Regions from separate parts of the Oceanobacillus sp. FSL W8-0428 genome, predicted to be linked through region 1. Evidence: riboswitches for the same ligand, from Rfam matches in the RefSeq annotation. Region 1 holds a riboswitch; each other region holds the start of a gene.

Region 1 (2,270 bases):
TGATGCAGGCCCTGTTCATCTAAACGATAGACCGTATCTGCAATTGTAATGGCACTCTCCGTACTTGTTGTTAAAATCAATACCGCTTTTTGCTTTTCCTGCAAAATCTCGACAAATTGATGAAGTACACGTTTCGTTTCTAAGTCTACATTTACCTCAGGCTCTTCAAAAATAACAACTTCTGATTCCTGCATTAATATTCTGCCAAATTGGACCCGGCGTTTTTCGGATCGATTCAACTGATGCATTTTCCATCTTGCTTTTTCCTCCAGTTGAACCAGCTGTAGAACTTCTTTTATAGAAGCCTTGCTTTGATATAAGGACCCGATAAATGTCAAATATTCCTTTACCTGTAACCGTTCATAAATACCTTCTTCATACCAGCAAATTCCTAAAGAGGAAAAGTATTTCTGCTTATCCTCCTCCAGTGTTTTATGGTGTATCTGAATAAAACCCTTTCGTACACTTTCTTCTCCGGAAATCATTTGCAGTAAGACTGCACGCACATTAACAGTGGACTGAATTGCTTTGATTTCTCCAGATTTTATTTCTATATCTATCCTCGGAAATAATGTTTGATCTCCTTGACGATATTCAATTTCGTTCATTCTTAACATGCTTTATACCTCTCTATCCATAAAGAATTCATTCCATTCTATTTTGATAGCTTTTAAGCCTGATTATTATTTCATGACAAACAGTTAAATCTTTGATACAGTAGATTCAAAGAAAATAATGAAAAGCAACTACTAGGGGAGCCCAAAACTGCGGGCTGAGAGGGAAGCATGCTTACTTTCCGACTCTTACAAACCTGATCTGGCTAATACCAGCGTAGGGAAGTAGTCAATCAACTTATGATTACTCTCAGTATACCAAATCAGGCTTCTCTATAAAGCCTGATTTTTTATTTTTACAAAGTAGTTTACTTTTCATTCCAAAAAGAAAAGCGAAAAGCGCCTGTTTAAAAACGTAGAGATTGCGCTCCCGATCTTTGGGGGTGGTTCGACTTTAGTCGAACTTCCTTCACCCTTGAGATAAAGGAAACATGCCCCTTTAGGGGTATGCCGACGTTAGGCTTCAGCCTGCTTTTAGTCGACCTTCCTTTACTTTAAACCGATGTTGACTTTCACCCGCAGGGCATAAGCGCGACTATACTTCTGTCTGCGCCTGACGGCTTGCCAATCAGTAAGTCTTCTTTATCGTAGGGCGTGACGTGAAATCTCTAAAGTTTGGCGCATGGAGCTAGACATATAGAGGAGATGATTGGATTGAAAAACCGTACACGCTTATTAACGCTGATGGCTGTTTTTATAGCTATTGGAACAATTGGCTCTCAATTGCTCTGGTTTCCCGCAGGGGTTGCCAGAGCTTATCCAGTACAGCATGCCATTAATGTCATTGCTGCAATCATACTTGGACCGGGGCCGGCAGTCATTGTCGCATTAATGATCAGCCTGCTCAGAAACCTTTTAGGTCTGGGAACACTCGTTGCTTTCCCCGGAGCAATGATTGGAGCATTTGTTGCCGGGGTATTATATAAGAAAACACAAAAATATTCAATGGCTGCTTTTGGAGAAATAATTGGCACAGGGATTATTGGTTCATTCTTTGCTGTTCCTATTGCGAATCTCCTGATGGGAAGCTCAGTAGGGGCACTTGCATTTATCCCGCCGTTTATTGTCAGCAGCGTCTCCGGCGCTTTGATTGGTTGGCTGTTAGTCAGCCGTCTGCCAGCACGGCAGTTTTCTTTAACAAAATAAATTATTTTACAATCCTAAGGAGGATTTTTATTATGAGTCAGGTTCGTTGTGCATTAACAATTGCCGGCACAGACCCGAGCGGTGGTGCTGGTATTCAGGCGGATTTAAAAACATTTCAAGAGTTAAAAACCTATGGTATGTCTGTAATTACTTCTGTTGTGGCCCAAAATACAACAGGAGTCCGTTCTGTTGAGCATATGCCTCTTTCTATGATTGAGGATCAACTGGATGCAGTCATTGAGGACATGCCAATTCATGCAGTGAAAACAGGAATGATTGCAAGTAAGCCAATGATGGAATTAATCGCTCAAAAATTAAGAAAGGTTGATGCGCCATATGTGATGGACCCTGTTATGGTTGCGACCAGCGGTGACGCTTTAATTAATGAAGAGGCCCGCAGCTTTTTGCGGCAGTATCTTCTTCCTTTAACGACGGTTGTTACACCAAATATTCCAGAAGCAGAATTTCTGACCGGCTTATCTATTGCGTCTACAGAAGATATGAAAAATG
Region 2 (2,270 bases), 1.5 Mb from region 1:
AACGCTATTTCTGTTTTTTTGTATTACACCATTTCAAAATAAACCGCAGTAATGACGCTGTATAGTCTAATAGCTCATCTATATCTATCTGTTCATCGACTGCATGAGCGTGCTTTAATTCTCCTGGGCCATAGCAGACAGTAGGAATACCATAGGCTGCAAGCCATCCCCCATCTGTTACTGTTTCAGACATACGACTGGAAGCTTTCTTACCGAATGCTTCCTGATGACTCTCCTGTAAAAGAGCAAAGGCTGCATGCTCCTCATCTACTGAGAATGATGGGAAAATTTCACCCCGGTCAACAATCATCGATTCGCCCCCCCACTCAAATTCCGGCGGATTGTCTCTCATCCAGACGTCTGCTTCCGCTGTTTTTCGTAAATGCAGCTCAATTTCTTCTGCGACCTGTTCAGCTGTCTCATCCGGATAATAGTGAACGGTAATCCACAGGCGGCATTCATCTGCGATAAATGCGGCATGTCTACCTCCCTCAATAACTGCAGGGTTAATCGTATTCGTGCCCGACGGGAAACCTGGATAAGATTTAGTCACTGCCCAATGGCGCTCCAGCTCCTGCAGGGCAGTAATCAGCTTGTTCATCTTTTCAATCGCACTCGCTCCCTTCATTCCGCCTCCTGCATGAATAAGTTGTCTACGTGTACCATCATGATGCGTGGTTGGGCTTTTCACTATAACCCAGCCCGTAATAACACCGCCCTGTCCATGAATTTCACAATGACTAGTGTCTGCAACAATGGCATAATCTGCTGTATAACCACGCTCACCACATTGCTTCGTTCCTGCTTCGCCAACTTCTTCACCAATGACTGATTGAAGAATGACATCTCCTCCCAGCTCAACCTGATGGTCATGCAAAATTCTCATAGCAAATAAACAAGCTGCCAGTCCACCTTTCATATCCGCTGCGCCACGTCCGTATAATGTACGGTCTTCTACTGTCGGTTGAAATGGCGCATGCTTCCATTTTTCATCCTCTTCAATAGAAGCGACATCGACATGTGCATTAAGAATCAAACTATTATATGCATCAGAAGAAGTTCCTTGTAGACGGCCGACGACATTTGGATCCCCCGGATAAACATCCCATTGTTCTGTTTCAAAACCCATTTTCTTCAAATACTTTGCAATATAAGCCTGGATATCCGCTGTATTTCTTGCAGGCGGCGCCGGTGTCCTGAAGCGAATCAAATCGCTGAGTAGCTCTACCAGCTCTTTCTCCCGGTTCCATACATCCTGAACTATTTTATCCATTAAAATAAACCTCCTTTAAAGCACGCAAAAAAGCCATCTCCCCAGGAAGGAAGATGGCAGAAAGTTTTATCTCATTTGCCTATAGGCATATCCCGCCCACTTCCCTCCGCTAGTACAAACTAGATCAGGTTGGTAAGGGTTAAGGCAGTATATACATGCCTCTCTCAGCTTTATAAGCACCCCTAGTGGATTATTGCGTATTTACTTGTCAGCTTTAGATTACCATAAGGGTTTACAGGCGTAAAGCAGGATTTTATCAAAGATTATTCTGTACCTGTTTGTCTTTTCGCTATTGGGAATCTTTTCTCTCTTATTTTTAATGTCATATGTTTTTATGGGAAAAGCTGTTATAAGTGTTGTTCAATCCTATAGTGGCAATAAAATAGAAATCGAGGCTTTTATTTTCAATAAAGAGCGTGATTATAATGCCGGCCTCCATAGCACAAATTCATACTATTTGCATTTATCCTTTTACGCGGAAGATATAGAAGAAGAAACTTTTATTTCCAAACAAGTATCCTCTCGTATTTTTCCTCAAAATCGTGATTTAATAAATATCCGTTATCCTGAAGGCCAGCCTTATAAAGCGTACATATCAGGAACCAAATTCAGTGATTTTATAGGATCTAGTTTTATTATTTACAGCTGTGTTATCATCGTTACCGCTTTATTAATATATGCAGCCATATTAATGCGAAGAAAGAAGAAAACTGGATCTTATTATAAAAAACAGAAAAAGGATTTTTCAAATAAGTAACGAATACATAGTATATACCATTCACAGAAAGGAGCCTCATTTATGCTTATTCAGCCAAAAAAATTATCGCCTGGTGATAAAGTAGCAACTGTCAGCCTTTCCTGGGGAGGAGCTGGTGAACCATCACTGCGTTGGCGCTATGAACAGGGCGTGGAACGCTTAGAATCCGTCTTTGGACTTGAAGTTGTACCAATGCCCAACAGCTTAAAAGGACAAGCTTACATAGCTGAACACCCCAAG
Region 3 (2,270 bases), 1.6 Mb from region 1:
TTCCAAGTACTAATGAAATACCGAGGCCAATTGCAATAACAGCCAGTGTAACAGGAAGATGATGCAGCAGAAGCTCCGCTTTCAATTCCCATAGCTTTATCGCAATTTCAGTCGGCGCCGGTAAAATAAATGGTGTATTAACAAACCTCGCTCCTGCTTCCCATATAAATAAAAATATTGTGATTAAAATAATAGAATAAAGATAATTTTTCATTGATTACACCCTCATCCGAAATTGATCCAGCAGATTATTTTTTAGCTCCGTCACTTCTTTATTTCCTAAATCCTGTTGCCGTCTTGGACGTTCCAAAGGCACTTCAATCTCTTTAAATGTTGTAAAAGGTGTATCAGTAATGACAAAAATGCGGTCAGACAAAAATAATGCTTCTGTAATATCATGTGTTATAAATAAAATAGTAGATTGCTGCTCTTTCCATTGTTCTAATAGCCATTCCTGCATAAATAACCTGGTCATCGCATCCAAAGCTGAAAAAGGTTCGTCCAGCAATAGCACATTAGAACCGGATAAAGTAGCTCTTAAAAAGGAAACACGCTGGCGCATCCCACCGGATAGTTCATGCGGATATTTATTCTCGTATCCTTTTAAACCAAACGCCTCCAGCAAGCTATCGACAGCTCTTCTATCGAGACGACTTTCTTTGTGCAGTTCTAACGGAAGAACTGCATTTTGCTGAACTGTACGCCAAGGCATTAATAAATCCTGTTGAGGCATATACCCAACTTTTCCTGAACGGTCGGTTACTTGTTTTTCATTTAAATAGATAGATCCACCGGTCAGTTCTTCCAGCCCGACAATAAGACGAAAGATGGTTGATTTTCCTGAGCCGCTTGCACCGATAATACTTACAAATTCACCATCTGCAACAGAAAGATTCATGTTTTTTAAAATGGGAATCTCCCCTGCATCATTTTTATATTGGAAATCGACATTTTTAAACTGAAGTGCTAATTTATTATTTTGTTCTCTCATCCTTCGTTTTCACCCTCTTTCTGATAAAAAGTATAAGTTTATTTCTTAATAACACTTGTTAATAGATTGAATATGCACGCCTCCCTTCAAACAAAAATACCCCGGACACGAAGCCCAGGGTACACACATTTCCATATGATAGAAATTACTTTGCATGTTCCCTACGCTGGTCTCAACCAGATCAGGTTCTAAGGGTCTTTATCTTATGGATACTATCTCAACCAGCAACACTGGTCCCCCTACATTCTTATTAAATTGTATCTCTTACTATTTGAATCTACTGTAAGAGCATTAAAAAACCCACTCAACAAATATTGATGAATGGGAAATGAGTACATAACTAGATTATTACCTACTTAAGTAAACCTCACTTCCCTACGTTAGTGTTAACTAAATCAGGTTCCAAGGGTCAAGTTTCCTTTCTCAGCAATAAAATTGCTCCCCTAGCGATTATAGAAATATGAAATTTAGAATTAATAGTTTACCTGTAAGTGCTGATTAAATAGCATGATGCATTCATAGCGTTATTTTCAGCGGTGTCCTTTATAATCAGGGTGTATTATGGTTTTTATTCTTGAAACGAATACACTACAGCATGCTATAAGAAAGAAGTAAAATACTTAAGGCTTATTTAAGCATATATCATTTAAAAATGCAAACCATGCCTGACACCACAATATTAGCGTCAGGCTGGTTCCTGTCATTATTGGTAATTATTAATAGGACGAGATCATTAGCTCTCCACATTTCTTCCATTCATTTATTACCCTATTGTTTCATCCACATCGGTTCTAACATATTCCCATCAATATCAGATACCTCCAAGCCATACATTTGCTCTTCCGGCACCCCCATATCAACACGATAAGCATCGCCGCCATTTTCTTTTGCTAATTGTCCAAATTCTTTGACTGCTTCAGCGCTTTCCATGCCGAAACAAATTAAGGCAGCATTTTCTTTTTGTGTATCGGCAATCTTCTTATTTTTGAGGAACTGTTGATAAAAAGAATGTTCTAACAACATAATATAAAAATTTTCGTCCCAGACCATACAGCTTGCATGAACATCAGAAAAGTCATCGTTCTTTGTAAATCCAATTTTTTCGTAAAAATTAGTGGCATCTGCTACATTCTTGACTGGAAAGTTAACAAAAATCATTGTACTCATTAAAACGCCTCCTTTTTATTAGTTTACTATAAATGAATAAGAAAAGCTTCTTCTCGATTGCTCAATAGTTTTTCTTTTATTTAATAAATTCTCGGTATAAGCCATTACCTAT

The links. A riboswitch is a leader RNA that binds a small molecule or an ion and turns the genes downstream of it on or off. The one in region 1 is predicted to bind thiamine pyrophosphate.
Region 2: it holds a riboswitch for thiamine pyrophosphate, as region 1 does, so the genes downstream of both, MKY30_RS03815 (acetylornithine deacetylase) here and thiW (energy coupling factor transporter S component ThiW) in region 1, are expected to answer to the same signal.
Region 3: it holds a riboswitch for thiamine pyrophosphate, as region 1 does, so the genes downstream of both, MKY30_RS18885 (ABC transporter ATP-binding protein) here and thiW (energy coupling factor transporter S component ThiW) in region 1, are expected to answer to the same signal.

Annotation. Positions count from the first base shown of each region.
Region 1 is NZ_JBBORB010000001.1:2,338,843-2,341,112, reverse strand. It holds gene MKY30_RS10935 (LytTR family transcriptional regulator DNA-binding domain-containing protein) at 1-617, opposite strand, end outside; TPP riboswitch at 742-855, shown strand; gene thiW (energy coupling factor transporter S component ThiW) at 1,269-1,760, shown strand; gene thiD (bifunctional hydroxymethylpyrimidine kinase/phosphomethylpyrimidine kinase) at 1,793-2,270, shown strand, end outside.
Region 2 is NZ_JBBORB010000001.1:869,792-872,061, forward strand. It holds gene MKY30_RS03815 (acetylornithine deacetylase) at 5-1,273, opposite strand; TPP riboswitch at 1,358-1,467, opposite strand; gene MKY30_RS03820 (hypothetical protein) at 1,608-2,030, shown strand; gene MKY30_RS03825 (S66 family peptidase) at 2,073-2,270, shown strand, end outside.
Region 3 is NZ_JBBORB010000001.1:3,941,872-3,944,141, forward strand. It holds gene MKY30_RS18880 (ABC transporter permease) at 1-214, opposite strand, end outside; gene MKY30_RS18885 (ABC transporter ATP-binding protein) at 218-991, opposite strand; TPP riboswitch at 1,133-1,242, opposite strand; TPP riboswitch at 1,347-1,446, opposite strand; gene MKY30_RS18890 (glyoxalase) at 1,760-2,158, opposite strand.